4 regions of the Staphylococcus carnosus genome follow, and region 1 is predicted to be linked to each of the others. Evidence: riboswitches for the same ligand, from Rfam matches in the RefSeq annotation. Region 1 holds a riboswitch; each other region holds the start of a gene.
The links. A riboswitch is a leader RNA that binds a small molecule or an ion and turns the genes downstream of it on or off. The one in region 1 is predicted to bind S-adenosylmethionine.

Region 1 (5,330 bases):
TTTATATGTTTTGTTGTCTTTGTCTTTATCATTAACTGCAATGATGTTGATGTAAGGTTTAGAAGTATTTGTATTATCTTTTTCTAAGAAGATCGGGTCTTTTTTAGGATCTAATCCTGATTTTGATGCAACACCGTTATTAATAACTGCGATATCAACATCATCTAAAGAACGTGCTGTTTGTTGTGCATCAACTGCTTTAATATCTAGATCTTTTTTGTTTTCAACGATATCTTTTTTACTGCCTTTTAAACCAAAGTCTTTAGAAAGTTTGATATAACCAGCACTTTCTAATAATTTCAATGCACGTGCTTGGTTAGAAACGTCATTAGGAATAACAACTTTTGCACCTTTTTTCAAATCTTTAATATCTTTGATTTTCTTAGAATAAATACCCAATGGTGCAAAAACTGTTGTGCGGATTGGTGTGATATGTGTACCTTTGTTTGCTTTTTCATATTCATGTAAGAATGCGAAGTGTTGGAATGCGTTCATGTCGATATCCCCATCATTTAGCGCCTTGTTCGGTACGTTGTAATCAGAGAACTTCTTGATTTCAACGTTGATTCCATCTTTTTTCGCAAGTTCTTTTACTTTATCCCATACTTTCGTATCATCTGATGCTACCCCTACTGTCACTGTCTTGTCATCTTTTTTATTGCCGCCACATGCAGCAAGTACAACGACTAATGCCATTAATAATACTAATAATTTTTTCATATCCTAAATACCCCTTTGTTTGATTAATTTCTGCGAATTTTCTTAGCTAAGACATTCCCGAGAGATTGAATCAGCTGAACCATAATCACTAAGATAACTACTGTAATCACAATGACGATAGTATCAAAACGTTGATAACCATATGCTAATGCCAAGTCACCAATACCACCGCCACCTACTGCACCTGCCATTGCTGTTGAACCGATTAAACCAATAATCGCAGTTGTAATCGCTAAGATTAAAGAGCCCAAAGCTTCTGGCATTAAAAAGTAACGAATAATTTGGAAAGGTGAAGCGCCCATTGCATGTGCCGCCTCAATTACACCTGAATCTACTTCTAACAAAGAGTTTTCAACCAAACGTGCAATATAAGGTGCAACATATACTGTTAATGGTACGATAGCTGCTGCTGTCCCGATTGATGTTCCTACAATCAATTTTGTGAATGGCACAATCGCAATTAACAAAATAATGAATGGAATAGAACGGAAGATATTAATAATCGGGTTCAAGATATGGTAAACTGCAACATTTTCCCAAATTCCATTTTTCTTTGTAACAACAAGCAGAATGCCTAATGGAATTCCGATTAATGCACCGATTACTAATGAAATCGAAACCATCAATAACGTTTGATAAAGTGCTTCCCATAATTGAGATGAATCTAATGATGAACCTAGCATATTATCCAACCTCCTCATATTCGATGTGATGTTGTTTCAAGTAATCATATGCATGCTGTTTCTCTTCATCAGAACCTTTAATACGTAATGTCAGATATCCCACTGAAGTATCTTGAATATCAGACATAGAAGCATAAATCACATTAACATCTAAATTGAATGTTTTAATCAATGTCTGGATAACTGATAAACCTAATTGAGAACCTTCCATATAAACTTTCACATCTTGATAATTTTCATCTGTCGGTAACTGATGTATCATCTTGTCACTGATATCAGTACTGATGACAGTAGAAACAAAGTTCTTAGCCGTTTTAGTTTTCGGATGGCTGAACACGTCTAGCACAGTGCCTTTTTCGATAACTCGACCCTGTTCCATTACAGCAACCTTGTCACAAATTTTTTGAATAACACTCATTTCATGTGTAATTAATAAAATTGTAACTTCAAATGTTTCATTAACGCGTTTTAAAAGCTGCAAGATAGAATCAGTTGTTGCTGGGTCTAATGCACTCGTTGCTTCATCACACAACAAAATTTTAGGATCTGTTACAAGTGCTCGTGCAATCGCCACTCTTTGTTTTTGACCACCTGAAAGTTCATTCGGATATTGTGTTCCTTTATCTCCAAGACCAACGAAATCAAGCATTTCCTCTACTTTCTCTTTTATGTATTTTTTGTCTTTGCCTTCAAGAATTAATGGCATTGCCACATTACTGAATACTGTTTTTGAGTTTAATAAATTGAAGTGTTGGAATATCATGCCAATATTCTTTTTGACTTTGCGTAATGATTTCTTGCTATATTGATCTATACGATGTCCATCGACAATAACTTCTCCAGACGTTACATCTTCAAGCTTATTTACCATTCTGATTAATGTACTTTTACCGGCACCACTATAGCCGATGACACCATAGATTTCTTGACGTTCTACAGTAAAACTGACATCTTTCAAAGCTTGAATTTCTGTTGAGCGCTTATGGAATGTTTTAGTGACATCCTTGAACTCAATCATTGAATAGCCCCCTCTGATAATTTGAAATAAATGAATTTTGCCTCTATTTAGATTTTTATTTTGAAAAATAAAAATTCCGGGGACAATGAAACAAGTCCTCGGAATAATATATCGGCTCGTCTCATCTTTACAGCTCCGCTGTAGGAATTGGCACAGTAATCATTTATAACTGATCCTGCTGCCGAGGTTTCGTAGGGCCTGTCCCTCCACCTCTCTGGATAAGAGTTTATGTATTCAATTCATTTATTTATATTCCATATATTACATTACTGAGTGAAAAAGTCAACATTAATTTTTAGAAAATTGTTAATTTCAACTTTATTCTAAACACTACAGCAGTAAGCGTTTGCAAGTATTCAAATCAATGATAAAAATGCTTAAAAACAGTTCATTTACCAGTTTTGTTTTTCTCTATCTTTTCAAAAATAAAATTGATTAATACTGTTAAAACTAAAGCTACTATTACGTTGATAACAAGCTTAATTAGAAAAGTTACCCAATTATTCGTAGTAAAGAAATTTTGTATTATAAAGCCTATTCCAAATACTAATATCAATGTAATCGTAAATCTGACCTCTCCGGATACTTTCATTCATCTTCGCTCCTTTGTATATTCTATGTTCACTTTATCATATGATATAACTCACTTTCATGGCTTTAATAAATGCATGGTTTCGTTTATATATTTAGATAGTATCAATTGATCAAACAATATATAAACCGAATATAACGTCAGTTACGTCAAGAAATCGCAACAACAATATATACACTATAATTTGAATTAACAGTATTCATCATAAAAAAAGAACCAGGCATTAAAGCCTGATTCTCAAAATTAAAACATATATTTAATTTTTATTTTTACGACGTTTCATACCAAATACCATTGCTGTTCCTAAACCTGCAAAGATAGTACCATACAACATCGGTGCTGTATTATCGCTACCTGTATTCGGCAATGCTTTCACTTTTTGTTGAGGTTGAGCTGATTTTGTTTTATTAGCCTTTTCAACTTTAATATCTGTATTTGTTTTTCTAGTTGTGTAACCTCTATTCTCATCTGTTACATGATTACCTTCGTTATTATCTTTTTCTACTGAAGGCACTTTTGTATCAGTATTCGGCTGTTCTGGCACAAATTGATCACCTGAATTATTAGGGACAAATGGTGTATAGCCTCCTGGTTGAGTAGGTTCTTTCGGTGTTTGCGGACCAGGTATGTTTGGTGTTTCAATCTGACCATTCGGATCTACAGGAACACTTGGTTGCACTGGTACACTCGGTTGTACTGGTACACTCGGTTGTGCTGGCACACTTGGTTGTGCTGGTACACTTGGTTGCACTGGTACACTTGGTTGTGCTGGTACCAATGGAATCATCGGAATAGATACTGATGGTTGTATTGATTTTTGACATGGAACAATTACACGTGAATTATCGCCACATTGTAAAACAATATTTCCAACAGTGTCGTAGTAATAACCTACAATAATAACAGGCTGACCATTCGGACAACATGGAATTTCAATTTTACGTCCATCACTCAAACAAACAACGTGCGTATTATAAGCGTCAATATAGTTATTAACAATAATAACAGGTGTATATGGTTGAGCATCTCTTCCATCTCTACCGTTTAGACCATCACGTCCATCTTGGCCTTTCAAGACTGTAATTGTATTACCGTCACTGAATTCAACGATTGTGTTACCATCTTTATCTGGATGTGAATTTTTCACAGTTACAGATATACCATCTTTTCCTTTTGGAATTGTAATTTCGCGGCCATCACTGAATACAACAATAGTATTACCATTCGGATCTACTTTTTGTCCTGTTACTGTAATCGATTTGCCATCAACACCATCTTTGCCATCTCGTCCTTTTAAGACAGTGATAACATTACCGTCAGTAAATTCAACAACAGTGTTGCCGTCTTTATCTAGATGAGAACCTTTCACTGAAACAGATCTGCCATCTTGGCCTTTTGGTACCGTGATTGATTTGCCATCTTTACCTTTTGGTACAGTCACTTTAGAACCATCACTGAAGTCAATAACTGTATTGCCATCTGCATCTGGTTCAGCTTTAGTGATTGTCACAGATTTGCCATCTTTACCTTTAGGAATATTAATTTCACGACCATCTGAGAATGTGACTTTTGTAGAGCCGTCAAGTTGTACTTCAGTTCCTGTAATAGTTACAGAAGTACCATCATCACCTTTATCACCTTTGTCTCCTTTAGGAATTGTAACGCTGCTTCCATCGCTGAATGAAACCACTGTATTGCCATTTGGATCTTTAGTTGTTTTAACAATTGTTACAGAGTCTCCAGCATCACCTTTTGTTCCTTTAGGAACAATAATTTCGTGTCCATCACTGAATGTGACCTTAATATCTCCACTAGGTAATGTTTCGTTGCCTGTAATAGTGATAGATTTACCATCGATACCATCTTTAGCTTTTGGAATTGTGACTTTAGAGCCATCTGAGAATGTGACTTCTGTATTGCCATCTGCATCCGGTCCTACATTTTGAACAGTAATCGATTGACCACCTGCTCCTTTATCTCCTTTAGAAATAACAGCTGTACCGCCATCGCTGAAGTGGATAACTGTATTGCCATCTGCATCTTTTTCAGTGCTTGTAACTGTTAACGGTTTAGCATCTTTACCATCAATACCATCTTTACCTGCATCGCCTTTAGCGCCTTTAGGAATAGTAATTGCGCTGCCATCTGAGAACGTTACTACTGTGTTGCCGTCTGCATCTGGCGCTGTACTTTGAACAGTAATTGATTTACCGTCTTTGGCTTTCGGAACAGTTACTTTTGTGCCGTCACTAAATGTGATTTCAGTATTACCTTCTGGTGTTTGCGTAGATGCTGTAACTGTTAACGGTTTAGCATC
Region 2 (5,330 bases), 2.2 Mb from region 1:
TATCTCTTAAAAACCACTTTTCTTTTAAGTATTTATTATTTTTAACAATAACAACAATTGCAGTAGCAGCGAGGTGTTTACGATGAGTTATCCTTTATGGGATCAGCTGAAAGCTTTGAAAGAAAATAAATGGGTCGATTTGACGCATACATTTGATTCAAAGAGTCCACATTTCAGCGCATTAGAAGAAGCATATATCGATACAATCAGTACGGTACCTGAAGATGGGTTTTTCGTCCAAAGATGGAGTGTTGCGACACAATATGGCACCCATATTGATGCACCTATCCATTTTGTGGAACATAAACGCTATTTACATGAGCTCGATTTAAAAGAACTTGTATTGCCCCTTATCGTGCTTGATTACTCTAAAGAAGTAGCGGAAAATCCTGATTTTCGCCTTACACGCCAAGATTTATTAGAATGGGAAGACCAGCACGGCCGCATCGAACCCGATTCATTCGTTGCGTTCCGCAGTGATTGGTCAAAACGCTGGCCGAACGTTGAACAATTTGAGAATAAAGATGCTGAAGGCAATCCTCACGCTCCTGGATGGGCATTAGACGCATTACAATTCTTACTTGAAGAACGCGGCGTTAAATCAGTAGGACATGAAACTTTTGATACAGATGCTTCTGTTGATGTCGCAAAACACGGCGACTTAATCGGAGAGCGTTATGTATTAGGTCAAGATACATTCCAAATCGAATTGTTAACAAATCTCGATCAACTCCCTGAAAGAGGGGCAGTGATTTATACAATCAGCCCTAAACCTGCAGATGCGCCTGGATTCCCTGTCCGTGCATTTGCAATCACTCCAGAAAAGCAGTAATGGACAAGCGATCATCTATTAAACTGCAGCCATTATGAGTGAAACGATTAAAATAAACATATCGGCTACATGCCCTGGGTCCACAGGAATTGGGGCATGAATCGCCATTGTTCTTAAACCCGATTAAGAACATTCTTTTCATTATCTGGTATATATCTTCACCCGATAAGGATATATACTGAATTTCATTTATTGCCACTTCCCGATAAACGGCAATAACCTAACTCCTTTTACTAATTATAAAAAGAAGACACTGGATATATGGCAGCACCTCCCACCACCCCGTGTGTGTTGTAGCCGTATATCCAGTGTTCTATTTTTTTGAAGATTATTCCTAAAATTTATATATAGTAAAATAATGAGAGATGAAACAACTTTTGTTGTCTCACCTCTCATTTTTTTCGTTGTGCTTTTGTAACTTTCAAAGTGATTTACACAGTAACTTTAACAGTCGCTGCTTATTTATTGTTAAAGAAAGACAATAAATAATAGTCGATTATGCACCCAACATAATCGACTATTTCAATAAGCCTAAGGTAGAATATGGCTCAGACCATACGCCTAACATTTTTACACTCAGTCTTCTTTACCAGGACGTCTGAATGTTTTTTATTACACCTGCATAATAGCATCTTTTGTAACTTCTTAGAATTATAATATGTGGCTGAACTGCCTAAAATGTAGTTTCTGTTTGGTATTAATTTACAGTTATTTTTTATACATAGGGCTAAGTGATTTCAACCGCTTCGCTGCTTCATCTAATTGTTCATCGTCTAACGCAAGAGAAACACGTACATAATGATTGCCATTATCGCCAAATGGAATACCCGGGGCAACTAATATTGACTGATCTTGTAATAGGAATTCCACAAATTGTTCTCCAGTATAGCTTTCAGGTGTCTTTAACCATAAGAAAATACCACCTGTCATAGGTTCATATGGAATAGCACCTTCATCTAAAATAGCAGTAAAGCGATCTCGACGTTTTCTGAACACTTCACTTTGTTGTTCTAAAAAATCATCATAATTATTCAAAGCAAAAGTAGCCGCATCTTGTAATGCACCGAACATGCCAGCGTGGTGATGTGTATGATATTTCTTCAATGCTTGAATAACATCTTTATTCCCCAATGCAAAACCAACACGATAACCTGACATATTATATCCTTTAGACAGCGAGTAGACTTCTATCGCTACATCCTTTCCATCTTTTGATTGCAAAATACTTGGGTTTTTATGATCAAATCCAAAGGCAGCATAGGCAAAATCGTGTACGATTTTAGTTTGCGTTCCTTTGAATTTTTGAATCGCTTCATCGAACACTTCTTGTGTTACTGTAGAGCCTGTCGGGTTATTCGGATAAGTTAAATAGATGAGCTTCGTTTGTTTCAAGATATCCTCAGGCACTTTATCCCAATCGGGCTGATAATTCGGAGGTTCTAACTCTAATGCATAGGGATGCGCATCCGCAAATAAAACGCCAGCCAGATAATCTGTATATCCAGGGTCAGGCAGCAATACATAATCTTCTGGATTAACAATACAGTTCGGTAAGCCTACCAGACCATTTTTAGTGCCGTATAAAATACATACTTCATCATCTTTATCTAATTCAACGCCATATTGACGTTGATAAAAATCGACAATTGCTTGTTTGAACGTTTCTTTTCCATGGAACGCGCCATATTTCTGGTTTTCAGGAAGTCTCAAAGCGTCCGCAAATTCATCGACAATTCCTTTAGGTGTTTCTCCATCTGGAATACCTACTGCCATGTTGATGAGAGGAAGCGGTCCATGTTCAATTTTTCTTCCCATTGTTTTTCCAAAATAACTATCCGGTATCTTAGCTAATCTTCTTGACATCACCATTCATAGTTCCCCCTTTTATTTTGATAGATACGTCATACTTTTTTCAAAAAAAGCTATATGTCACTGTATAAGCAACATATAGCCTACTATGTATATGCACCTATCTTTCAAGTTGTACTTGTTGGATGAAGCACAGTGAGGTCAGTCTAAATAACCTTCTGTTGCTGAAGCTTCATAGGGCCAATTCCCTCTGCTTCTCTTGATAAGTTTGATTAATATAATTAACGTCTCTCATTGTACTAAAAATTCTGACATTTTTCAATTATAGTAAGGAGCATAAAAAACTCCACAACATATAAGCTGCAGAGTTTTATAAATATTATTCCGGTTGTCCTTTAGAATCAAATTTTTCTACTGAACCGTCGGAATTAACGATATACGAACCTGCAAGGTTGCCAGACTTATCCACGAATGAGAAGCCCCAACTTCCATCACTCTTTTGTTCAGGTTCTTTATACGTATAAGTGCTTGTATCTAATTTATGACCTTCGTAGTCTTCCACTTTATCAATCACATTAGCACGTGTTACTGTGCCACTTGAACTCGTGCTTTCTTTAGCGTTGCTTTCAGAAGAAGAATCAGACTTGCTGCTTGTTCCTACTTCAGGCGTTTCACTAACCGAAATCATATTTACCACTTTAGAAAAGTTTGGATTATCCTTATATTTTTCATACAAGTCTTTAAGGTTATAAATTGCACCGTAATCCAATAATTGTTGGTACGTATTTGTTCCTTGCTCAGGCATGATAATGATTTGTGAATCTGTCATAGCCATCATCGTAAGGTAGTTACCTTTTGATTCATATGACTCATAAACATCCATATTAGAAGGCTGTCCTGGTACTTGTCCATCAAATGTTCTTTGGAATTTAATATTTTGGATAGATTTTTGTACCTTTTTCAAACTATCCAATTTCTCATAACTATGGTTTAATAATTCTTCTGCTGAAATGGTTGTTTTTGCATACTTTGAATGTCCCACTGCAAACATTGCTAAAGCAATCTTATCTTTGTTAGTGAGTTGTTTAAAGCTTTTGATATTATCAGATGTTTTTTCTGATTCGGAATTATCTTTTTCACTATTCTATTCTGAAAATCTTTCTTTATTGGTTTGTTTTTCAGAAGTTTTATTATCCTTATGCTTTGCTTCTTGTTTATTATCTTTTTTGCTGTCTGATGATTTATTGTCACTGTGCCCGCATCCTGAAAGTAAGAGGGCTAACGTTGCAGAAGCAGCAAACAAATACTTCATTTTCATCTGTTGAAGTCCTCCTATTCAGGTTGTCCTTTAGCATCAAATTTTTCTACTGAACCATCTGAATGAACGATGTAAGACCCTGCAAGTTTGCCTGACTTATCTACAAATGAGAAGCCCCAACTTCCATCACTCTTTTGTTCAGGTTCTTTATACGTGTAAGTGCTTGTATCTAATTTATGACCTTCATAGTCTTCTACTTTATCTATCACATTAGCACGAGTTACTTTTTCTCCAGAGTCTGATGAACTGCTTTTGCTGTCACTGCTTGAATCATCCTCTTTTGGTGCAGGCTCAGCTGATTCTGTAAAAGTAATAAGATTTGCTACTTGTTGGAAATTTCTATCTTTATATTGGTTATAAAGATCTTTAACGTCATATAACCCACCAATATTTACTAACTGTTGATATGGATTAATCCCTTGCGTACCCGAAATTAAAACTTGAGTATCACTCACTCCAATAACAACAACCGAAGCTGCCTTAGAATTATTTGAATAATAAAAATCCATATTTTGAGGTGCGCTTGGAATATATTTAGGCACATCTTCAACTTTAGATAATTTTAATTGTTGAATTGTACGTTGAATATCCCCCCCATTTCCATTTTGAACATAACTATGATTCAATAATTCACTAGGAGTGACTGTAAAATCGGCTGATTTAGGTGCGTATAATGCCAAAGCGACCTTTTCTTGAGGTGTAAGTTGACTCACAGGTTTAACGTTTGAATTTGACTCTTTTTTAGATTCAGAACTTTTACTAGATTGATTTTTATTCGTTGAGCTTGATGTTGAATTTGATTCTTTTTTCTCAGTTTTTTGATTATCGTCTTTTTTAGTCTTTTCTTCATGCTTAGTATCGTTGTCCGATTTTTCTTGCGAACCGCAACTTGCTAATAAAATAGTAAGTGCTGCTGTAGCAGAAAATAGATGCTTAATTTTCATGATTGCTATTTCTCCCCTTTATATAATTAAGATACACTCTTAATTATATAAAAAAGGGTGGACACATTGTATACTTCTAATTAGTTTTTTTAAAACAATTTAAAAAAAGTCACTCGCACAGTAGCGAATGACTTTTATCGTTTATAAACTCTTATTTTTATTTCTAAATAATCATCACAATCACGTTCTTTTTGTTCTATATGGATACCGCTTTGTTCTATTTTATCTAAGCTGCTTTGAAGTGTTTCGCGTGCGTTTGTTAAGTCTTTAGCAAATTGGAATGGCTTAGCTTTTACTTTTTCAGGACCAACCAGGCTTTTCACCCTTGCTTCTGTTTGTTTAACATTCAGATGCTGATCGATAATCGTTTGAACCATTTCTTCTTGTTGTTCGAAAGTTAAGCTCAGTAATGCTCTAGCGTGGCGTT
Region 3 (5,330 bases), 820 kb from region 1:
TTCAGTGCGTCGATTTCACGGTCTTTCGAATCTACAGTAGCATCAAAATCAGCTCGTTGCTTCGTTACCGTTTTCTTATGTTCGACACGCTCTTTTTCAAGCTCATCTTCGTAATTATCTTTCAAGCTTTTTTCTTTCGCTTCATATTGTTCTTCTGCTTGTTGTTGTGCTTTCTTTTTGCTGCTTAATGCAGTTAAGAATAATATTAAGAAAATAACAGCTATAACTATCGCTGCAACTAAACCAATTTCCAATGGTCCCATACACATTCCGCTCCTTTACTTGTCTTAAATATCATTATAAAGGAAAGTTTCGATTCTATCGATAATAATCCTGAATTTCATTTGAAAATTGCAGAAATTATGCTTGGACCGCTTCTTTCAATACATCTACTTTGTCCACGCGTTCCCAAGGTAATGCAACATCTGTACGGCCGAAGTGACCATATGCAGCTGTTTGTTTATAAATAGGACGTTTTAAATCTAACATTTTAATAATACCAGCTGGACGTAAATCAAAATTATCACGCACAGCTTCAACTAATTTACTTTCAGGAACTTTGCCTGTGCCGAAAGTATCAATTGAAATTGAAACAGGCTCTGCTACACCGATAGCATAAGCAAGTTGCACTTCACATTTATCAGCTAAACCTGCTGCAACGATATTTTTAGCTACATAACGTGCTGCATAAGCTGCTGAACGGTCAACTTTTGTTGGATCTTTACCACTGAAGCATCCTCCGCCATGGCGTGCAAAACCACCATAAGTATCTACAATGATTTTACGGCCTGTTAAACCAGCATCACCTTGTGGTCCGCCAATTACAAAACGGCCTGTAGGATTGATAAAGAATTTAGTTTCATCATCTAATAATGATGCAGGTACAATCGGATCAATCACATGTTTACGGATGTCTTCTTGAATTTGATCAAGTGTTACATCTTCAGCATGTTGTGTTGAAATTACAATTGTATCAATTCGAACTGGTTTATCATTTTCATCATATTCTACTGTGACTTGTACTTTACCGTCTGGGCGCAAGTATTTTAAAGTACCATCTTTGCGTACATCTGAAAGACGTTTCGCTAATTGGTGTGAAAAGTAAATCGGCGTCGGCATATACGTATCAGTTTCATTCGTCGCAAAACCGAACATTAAACCTTGGTCTCCTGCACCAGTAGCTTCGATTTCTTCCTCACTGATTTCATTTCTATATTCTAATGCACGATCAACCGCTTGTGCGATATCAGGTGATTGTTCATCAATTGCTGACATAACTGCCATTGTTTGGCTGTCATAACCATATTTAGCTCTCGTATAGCCGATTTCCTCAACTGTATCTCTTACTACTTTTGGAAAATCAACATAAGTTGCTGTAGAAATCTCCCCGACAATCATAGCCATTCCCGTAGTGACTACTGTTTCGCATGCAACTCTGGCATCCGGATCCTTTTTCAATAATTCATCCAAAATAGCATCTGAAATTTGGTCTGCTATTTTATCAGGATGCCCTTCTGTAACAGATTCTGACGTAAATAATCTTCTATTATTCGACATAACTGACTCCTTCTGATTTTTAATTACGAAAATTCTCTATCTACGAGCTCAAATTAAAAAGGGCTTTCCACTATAAACATAGAGAGAAAGCCCTTTGACGTCCTTTCGCTCTTATCGTTCAAACGTCTTCTATGACATTTGCAAACGGTTTGGCACCTTTCTCCGCTTAGGAGAGGTTGCTGGGCTTCGTTGGGTCCATGTCCCTCCGCCACTCAGGATAAGAGAATCCGTTACAAATAATACTACCCAAACAGATTTAAATTGTCAATTAGACGAATTGAATTTCACAAATCCGTTGTGGAATAATGACCATATTATGTTATACTATGAAAATGTAAAGGCTTACAATTTATTATATTACTTACGCGCTGGAGGGGTTTTTTAAAATGGCAGTAGATGCACAAACAAATTTACAAAAGTTGAATCATTTGATTGAGAAACCATCATCACTATTTCAACTCACTAAAACGCAACTTTACAACAAGATTTTAGACAATAATGAAGGCGAACTGACAGAATTAGGAGCAATAAACCAATTGACTGGTCAATACACTGGACGCTCTCCTAAAGATAAGTTTATTGTAAACGAACCTTCCTATAGAGATGCAATTGACTGGGGTTCAGTCAACCAACCAATTGAAGAAGAAAAATTCTTGAGACTTTCTGATAAAGTTTTAGATTACTTAGATCAAAAAGACGAGTTATACGTCTTTAACGGTTATGCAGGAAGTGACCAAGATACACAACTTCGTTTGACAGTTGTAAACGAAATGGCTTGGCATAACTTGTTTGCACATAATATGTTTATCCGCCCTAGTTCAAAGGATGAAGCAGAAAAAATAAAACCAAACTTCACAATTGTTTCAGCACCGCACTTCAAAGCTAACCCTGAAGAAGATGGTACAGCTTCTGAAACATTTGTAATTATCTCTTTCAAACACCGTATCATTCTTATTGGGGGAACTGAATATGCAGGTGAAATGAAAAAAGGTATTTTCTCAGTTATGAACTACTTATTACCTCAACAAGATATTATGAGTATGCATTGCTCTGCTAACGTAGGCGAAAAAGGCGATGTTGCTTTATTCTTCGGTTTATCAGGTACAGGTAAAACAACTTTATCTGCAGCACCAGATCGTAAATTAATCGGTGACGATGAACATGGTTGGAACAAAAATGGTATCTTCAATATTGAAGGCGGCTGCTATGCTAAAGCAATCAATCTTTCAAAAGAAAAAGAACCTCAAATTTATGATGCTATTCGTTACGGTACAATTTTAGAAAACGTAGTTGTTGAAGAAGATGGAAATGTTGACTTCGATGATAATAAATACACAGAAAATACACGTGCAGCATATCCGATCGATTATATCGATAACATTGCAAAACCTTCAAAAGCTGCGCATCCTAATACAATTTTATTCTTAACTGCAGATGCATTCGGAGTATTGCCTCCAATCTCTAAATTAACTAAAGAACAAGCATTATATCATTTCTTAAGTGGATTCACTTCAAAATTAGCTGGTACAGAACGTGGTATTACAGAACCAGTACCTTCATTCTCAACATGTTTCGGTGCACCATTCTTGCCATTAAATCCGAAGAGATATGCTGAATTGCTTGGTCAATTAATCGATAAGCATGAAGTTGAAGTATATTTAGTTAACACTGGTTGGACTGGTGGTAAATACGGCGTTGGTCGTCGTATCAGCTTAAAATATACACGTCGTATGGTAGATGCAGCGATTAAAGGCGAATTAAAAAATGCTGAATTCGAAAAAGATGAAGTATTCGGATTAAGTGTACCTAAAGATATTAAAGACGTTCCAAAATCCATCTTACAACCTATTAATGCTTGGAGTAATCAAGATGCTTACCGTGAACAAGCACAAGATTTAATTTCACGTTTCGTAGAAAACTTCAAAAAATTCGGCGATGACAGTAAAGATATTGCTGAACAAGGTGGATTTAAAGCTTAATAAATGCATTTTCAAACCCGGAAAGGATTCATATCCATTCCGGGTTTTCTCATACCTTATTATTTTCCTGTTCAACATTTTCCATCCATTGATGAATCACTTTAAGTACTTCGCTTAGTGCTTTAGGTCTCGGAACATGACCTTCTTCCATTTGATAAAATGTTTGGTAATTATGACCTATTTTCTCTAAATACTCTTCTAAATGATAACCTTGGTGTATCCCTACTTGATGATCTTTACCGCCATGGACAATCAGTATAGGAGGACTATTTGAATTAATATATTGCAAAGCCTCTCGTTTTTGATAAGCTTCTTCATCTTTTTTAGGATGCCCTACCATTCGCCGCAACATTCCACGTAAGTCTACACGTTCTTCATACATTAAATGTAAATCTGTAACACCGCCCCAAATGATATAACTATTTGCTGGCAAATGCTGAAATGCTAATAATCCTTGCAATCCACCACGTGAAAAACCAACAACATGAACGTATGCATCAGGATATAGTGATTTTAATATATCCATTGCTTTTGTCACATCGTGCAAGTCTTTTCCTGAAAACTCATCTCTTCCTTCACTGCCGTTATTGCCTCTGTAGTAAGGACCGAATACTAATGTATTAGGATCTGAAAATTGCAATAGTCGACCAGTGCGGACACGTCCGACTTTCCCTTTTCCGCCACGCAAATAAATTACAATCCGTTTTACATCTTGCTTTGGAGTAAGCATAAGACCTTTGACATTCAGCTGATCGACTCTATAAGTTACTTCTTCGCCGATGTGTGTCTTTAAATCAATCGGCATGCGTTTTTTATTGATAAAGTCCAAGTTGATTCACTCTTTCCGCACATTTTAATATCACTTCATCTGTGAGCAAATAGCTCTTTTCATGCTCATCAATCGCATCCAAAGTATGAACTATTACTGGTCCATTTGTTTCTAAATAATCTTGTTTACTTTCAATTTTTTTCACATTCACAGCAAATACATCTTTTGTAAACCATCTTTTGCCGTTCGGATGATATACAGTATATTGCGCAATATACTGCATATCTTGAACAATTGCACCCGTTTCTTCAAATAATTCACGCTTTATCGCATTTTCACTTGTTTCATTCTTTTCTATTTTACCGCCAGGAAATTCTATACCACGCTTTTTATGGTTTGTTAATATATACTTCCCTTGATATAGCGGTATTGCAAGAACGTGTTCTCCATTTGCTTGATCATCAGGATTTGTAAATTGCATCTCAATCTTATTATTAAATTGATCATTAGTAATCACGTTCTATCACATTCCTTTGGTTAATATGCTAAAATATAAATCGTTATGAGTTGGATTTACTTTATTCTAAAGAGTTGGAGGGATAACATTGAAAAAACTCTTTCTCGGCTTGATTTGGGTGTATCAACGGTTTATATCACCGCTTACTCCTCCATCTTGTCGTTTCTATCCTACTTGTTCTAATTATACAAAAGAAGCAATTGAAGTACATGGTCCTATTAAAGGCGCATGGTTAGGTATAAAACGTATTTCAAAATGTCATCCGCTTCATAAAGGTGGTTTCGATCCTGTTCCTTTGAAAAAGGACAATAACCACCAACATTGCGAACACCATCATCATTAATAACGTTTCAACTGATTTTTGTTGATTACTGGGGGCACAAATTCAATGTGTCCCTTGTTTAATATACCGTTCTTTTCTGTAAACTCTTCTGCAAAATAGTAACCATATGGCGTAATATCACCAGGATAATCACCTAATCGACTAAGGTACGCTGTGAAATAACGA
Region 4 (5,330 bases), 1.2 Mb from region 1:
AGTCAAAAAAGGAGAAACAGGTCATTTAGAAACTGTCAAAGTAGAATATGACGTGGCACTGTTTTCTTATCATAAATTATTAGAAATTTTCTTTTCTGTCATCGATCCAACTGATGCAGAAGGTCAATATCAAGATCGCGGTTCTCAATATCGTACTGCTATTTTTTATACAAATGAAGACCAGCGAGAAACTGCAGAACAATATATTGAAGAGCTGAAATCTACGATAAATCGAGATAAAGCAATTGCCACTCAAATTTTGCCTGTTTCTGAATTCTATGAGGCAGAAGAATATCATCAAGACTTTTACAAAAAGAACCCTGAGCGTTTTGCTGAAGAAGAACAACAGCGCGAAGCAATCAAACAACAACAAAATAAATAAGCAGCACAAAAATATGGTAAGAGAGCCTAAAACAATAGACTTTCTTACCATATTTATATTTATAAACATTCTACTATCATTCTAAAATATTAATTTCATCATGATGCCATCTATTTTTTTCCATCATATCAGTCCAATTTTGGAATAATTGCTGCGCAAATGGAATCCAATACGCTGGAAGTGGTTTAAGCGTATCTCCACGGAAGTAATTTTTAGGTTTAGCCGCCGCTTCCCCATTCTTCTCTCTATCTCTCACATACTCATTCAACAACGTATCCGCTTCATACTCAAAATGACCGCCGATATATAAATCCGTCCGTGCTTGATTAGAGATAAAATCTACTCCCGTATAAGGACTATACGTAATCACATCTAAATCCGCTTCATCCATCACCTCATAAGGATCCATAAACGAACCGCGAGACTGTGGAATAATATATTCAGGAATCGCATCTAATACAGGATGTTCTTGCATAATGTGATAACGATAAATCCCCGTCATCTTTTCAGGAAACATTCTTTTTTGAATCCCATATCGGTAATTCAATGCAAACTGTGCGCCCCAGCAGATAAACATACGCAACTTCACATGTCTATCAGACCAATCATAGATTTTTTTCAATTCCTCTACATAATCCACTTCAGAAAAAGAAAGATGTTCAACAGGTGCCCCTGTCATAATCAAACCATCATAATAATGATCCTTAATATCATCAAATTCCTTATAATACTGCTCAGCACGTTCATTCGAAGAAGTTCGGCTTTGATGGGTAACAGGATAAATAAAATCAACATTAATCGAATGATCCGTTTGTCCAAATAATCGTAACAGCTGACTTTCAGCATCTTCTTTAACCGGCATCAAATTAACAATTAAAAGATTCAAACCCTCATTCATCCGTTTATCTGAAAAAGCAATGTGCTCTGCTTTCAATGCAGGCAGAATAGGAATTCCATTGGTAAACAGCATATTAAATCGCGTCTAATCCTTTTTCTAAGTCATTAAGGATATCATCAATATGTTCAAGTCCTACAGAAATACGAATTGTTTCAGGTGTAATACCTGCAGACAATTGTTCTTCAGGCGTTAATTGAGCATGCGTTGTAGAAGCCGGATGAATCACTAATGATTTAGCATCCCCCACATTCGCAAGCAATGAGAACAATTCTAAGGACTCGATAAATTTGATACCTGCATCATAACCGCCTTTGACACCGAAAGTGAAAATAGAACATGCACCTTTAGGTAAGTATTTTTCTTTTAAATCATAATACTCGCTTGTAGGCAAACCTGCATATTTCACCCACTCTACTTTTTCATGATTATTCAAGAACTCAGCTACTTTTTCAGCATTTTCAACATGACGTTCCATTCTTAAAGACAATGTTTCTAAACCTTGAAGTAATAAGAAAGCATTCAATGGAGATAAACAAGCCCCTGTATCACGTAATAATGTTGTTCTGATTTTAAATGCTAATGCCGCTTCACCAAATGCATCTGCAAATACTAAATCATGATAAGAAGGATCTGGTTCTGTCAATCCAGGGAATTTATCATTTTGTTTCCAATCGAAGTTGCCTCCATCTACAACCACACCGCCCATAGAAGTACCATGACCGCCAATAAACTTAGTTGCAGAGTGCACTACAATATTCGCACCATGTTCAATCGGTCTGAATAAGTACGGAGAAGCAAATGTATTATCTACGATTAACGGGATACCTGCTTCACGCGCAATTTCTGCCAACGCTTCTACATCTTCTACATTACCTTCAGGGTTGCCGATTGTTTCAATATAAATCGCTTTTGTATTGTCTTTAATCGCATTTTTTACTTCGTCCAAATTCTTGCTGTCGACAATAGAAACATCGATACCGTATTTCGGCAATGTATGGTTGAATAAAGTATACGTACCGCCATATAATGTAGAGCTCGCTACAATATGGTCTCCTGCTTCAGCAACGGTTTGTACCGCATACGTAATCGCTGCCATACCTGAAGATACTGCTACCCCTGCAGAACCGCCTTCTAATTCAGCTACACGTGTTTCAAATACTGCTACAGTCGGGTTAGTTAAACGAGAGTAGATATTACCGAGTGCATTCAAACCAAATAAATCTGCTGCGTGTTGTGTGTCGTCAAATGTGAATGATGTCGTTTGGTAAATTGGTACTGCTCTTGAATGCGAAGCCGAATCCACCTCTTGCCCTGCGTGTAATTGTAATGTCTCAAATTTAAAATCGTTTGTCATGTTCCATTTCCTCCTTATTTAACATAAAAAAATAGCCTACCTGAAAAGATAGACTTAAAGATCTCTTATCTTTCAGGTCTTCACCTGCTGGAATTAGCACCTAACTTAAATAGGTTGCCTGGTATCGTCGGGCCAGTCCCTCCACCATTCTGGATAAGTTTTATTTAATTTAATTCAGAGTATAAAACTAATCTCACCCATTGTCAACAGACTATTCTCGTTTTTCTGAAAATCAGATAATTTTTTACATTCCCTTACGCTACTTTAAAAAGTTGTTAAACAAAGTGTTTTAATCACAAAAAACCTGATTGCCTTAATCCAGACAATCAGGTTGATAATATTACTAATTTTTAGAGCGGATAACACGAAGTACTTTAATCATATTCTGTCCAAGTGAACTATGTCTTGAATACACTAAGTATCTCGGTTCCCAATGTGGTTTAAATTTTTCTTTATACTGTCTTAAGCCGCGGAAGCGGTATAAATTATTAAAGTGTTCAAAAATACGGCCTGCGATACGTTCATTCAAATATGAAAATTCAGTTTGTCCCACATTAGAAAGTGTCGCCATACCCATGTTGAAAGCTTTATAATCATGTTCTTGCCCCCATAACAGCATGTGCAAATACAAACCATCCATTAACGGTAAATCAACATCCGGCAGCCAGCGGATTAAATCCACTGAAATAGAATCATTATAATGCGTCGGCATTAAACTGCAAAAAGCGATAATTTTACCGTCTTTTTCTTTCAAAATACCGACAGGTGCTTTTGAGATATAACTTTCTGTAAATTGACCGACAGAAAAATGCATTTCATTTTTGCCATCCAACCATGCATCACTGACATGTTTAAGCTGCGCAAACAACTCTTTTGAAAACGGCGGATCAATAATTTCAAATTCGATTTCTTGATCTGCAATTTTATTTAAAGTGGCTCTGAAGCCTCTGCGTTTTTTACCTGAAGTCGTAAAAGTAGTCAAATCAATAACCGCTTCTTCACCTAATTTAAAGAACTGATTGCCGAAATCATGATATAAAGGCATGTAACGATCGCTTGCTTGATAGAAAATAATTTCATAACCCATAGTAAGCGCATAATCGTAAAGCGATTCTAATAAATGATTGAAGCGTGCTGGATTACCGATAGGATCTCCTAATACAACCAGTGTATTGGATTTATAACGATACATTACAAACGCTTCTTTTGACTCATCCATAAAGACATCTTTATCTCCGCTGTGTATCAAGTGGCTTAAATAGTTGCCGCCGAATTGCTCGATAATTTCTGAACAGCGTTCAAAATCTGGTTTTGGTCGTGCTTTAGAGTAAGCTTGTTCAAATAACCATACAATGAATGCGACGATGATAAAAATCACAATAGCAGTCATCCATAAATAATAACGTAATAAAGAGGTATCTAACTCAATTTTATATGCATCTAAGGCATTCAATACAAATTTAATAACATAGTGGTTTAAAATCAGCATCAACGCACTGACAACAAACATCGCCACAATGTGACGCATGCGCAATGGGCGTTTCAAAATTGTTGTTTTATTGAATGAGTAAACCAGTAATGCGAATAAAACAACAAGCCAAAACATCAGCAATATTGATGTATTCAGATAAAGCGTAATACCGAAAATTAAAATAATCGCAACAAGCGCAAATAAAATGGCACGTCGGCTTTGTTGGAAAATACCGCGTACATTCAGCATCAGTATTAAACAAGCGCTCGTATGAATCGTTACGATAATGTAGTAAAACATATGGTTAGGATCATATAAACCATCGTATATAATCGACACGTTATTCAATAAGAACATCAAACTCGTCAACGCGACTAAGATACCTAAAGATAATGACGGTATTTTAGAGAATACTGTTTTTTGATAAGAGAATAAAAACGATGTGACTTCTTTAGCCGGCGTGTAATAACGAGATTGTTCAATATAACGTCTTGCAGATGTCCCGAATTCAAAGATGGATAATATCATTGAAATTAACAGCGGGATAAAGTAATAGGCAAAACGATACATTAAAAGTCCTAAAAGTACTTTTTCTTCAGGTAAGCCTAAATGTTTCAGACCTACTAAAATAACAACATCAAATGCACCGAATCCACCTGGAATAAAACTGATCAGACCTGCAATCGCAGCGATGATAAAGATACCGATTACAGATGTATAAGGCACATCTAAATGTACAACACGTAAAGAGAAGTACAATACAGTACTTGCTGCAATCCATTCAACTGCTGATACTAACGTTAAATAAACACCCGTTAAACGATGGTTTTTTTGTACTGGTTTTTTCACCGTAAAAATAATAAAAACCGGTAAGAATAATGCCACGATATACATCATAATATGTACGACTTGATATTTATCTAAAAGATGCGAGGCATTAAAGATATGGGTCACTACTAGGATGGATAAAAAACTTAATCCTGTCAGCATAGATAATAAAACTAATGAAATATAGTGCATCAGTGTTTTAGTATCTTTGGTGTAATTTTTATACATTGCAAAACGCATACCTGCACCGATGAAACCGCCGAAACCGACAATAGAGTTCAGCGCATTAATAATGTAACTGATTCTGAATATCTTCCCTATTGAAATTTTCAATTTCAAGGTACGTACCATAATCAAGTCATAAAAGCTGAGCAATAAGATAGAAGCACCGCCTAAT

Region 2: linked by a shared signal. The riboswitch ahead of DYE31_RS12530 (aminotransferase class I/II-fold pyridoxal phosphate-dependent enzyme) and the one ahead of DYE31_RS01410 (methionine ABC transporter ATP-binding protein) in region 1 are both predicted to bind S-adenosylmethionine.
Region 3: linked by a shared signal. The riboswitch ahead of metK (methionine adenosyltransferase) and the one ahead of DYE31_RS01410 (methionine ABC transporter ATP-binding protein) in region 1 are both predicted to bind S-adenosylmethionine.
Region 4: linked by a shared signal. The riboswitch ahead of DYE31_RS07470 (O-acetylhomoserine aminocarboxypropyltransferase/cysteine synthase family protein) and the one ahead of DYE31_RS01410 (methionine ABC transporter ATP-binding protein) in region 1 are both predicted to bind S-adenosylmethionine.

The regions. Positions count from the first base shown of each region.
Region 1 covers NZ_UHCT01000001.1:338,306-343,635, reverse strand. The annotation lists gene gmpC (dipeptide ABC transporter glycylmethionine-binding lipoprotein) at 1-720, opposite strand, end outside; gene DYE31_RS01415 (methionine ABC transporter permease) at 744-1,403, opposite strand; gene DYE31_RS01410 (methionine ABC transporter ATP-binding protein) at 1,405-2,421, opposite strand; SAM riboswitch class I at 2,540-2,646, opposite strand; gene DYE31_RS01400 (YSIRK-type signal peptide-containing protein) at 3,270-5,330, opposite strand, start outside.
Region 2 covers NZ_UHCT01000001.1:2,560,055-2,565,384, forward strand. The annotation lists gene DYE31_RS12525 (cyclase family protein) at 83-832, shown strand; gene DYE31_RS12530 (aminotransferase class I/II-fold pyridoxal phosphate-dependent enzyme) at 1,541-2,701, opposite strand; SAM riboswitch class I at 2,799-2,910, opposite strand; gene DYE31_RS12535 (hypothetical protein) at 3,021-3,692, opposite strand; gene DYE31_RS12940 (hypothetical protein) at 3,786-3,959, opposite strand; gene DYE31_RS12540 (hypothetical protein) at 3,974-4,903, opposite strand; gene noc (nucleoid occlusion protein) at 5,038-5,330, opposite strand, start outside.
Region 3 covers NZ_UHCT01000001.1:1,155,571-1,160,900, reverse strand. The annotation lists gene DYE31_RS05605 (NERD domain-containing protein) at 1-269, opposite strand, end outside; gene metK (methionine adenosyltransferase) at 361-1,557, opposite strand; SAM riboswitch class I at 1,666-1,781, opposite strand; gene pckA (phosphoenolpyruvate carboxykinase (ATP)) at 1,944-3,536, shown strand; gene DYE31_RS05590 (alpha/beta hydrolase family protein) at 3,586-4,365, opposite strand; gene ytkD (RNA deprotection pyrophosphohydrolase) at 4,349-4,822, opposite strand; gene yidD (membrane protein insertion efficiency factor YidD) at 4,911-5,165, shown strand; gene menC (o-succinylbenzoate synthase) at 5,162-5,330, opposite strand, start outside.
Region 4 covers NZ_UHCT01000001.1:1,542,745-1,548,074, forward strand. The annotation lists gene msrA (peptide-methionine (S)-S-oxide reductase MsrA) at 1-382, shown strand, start outside; gene DYE31_RS07465 (homoserine O-acetyltransferase/O-succinyltransferase family protein) at 459-1,352, opposite strand; gene DYE31_RS07470 (O-acetylhomoserine aminocarboxypropyltransferase/cysteine synthase family protein) at 1,354-2,634, opposite strand; SAM riboswitch class I at 2,697-2,794, opposite strand; gene mprF (bifunctional lysylphosphatidylglycerol flippase/synthetase MprF) at 2,978-5,330, opposite strand, start outside.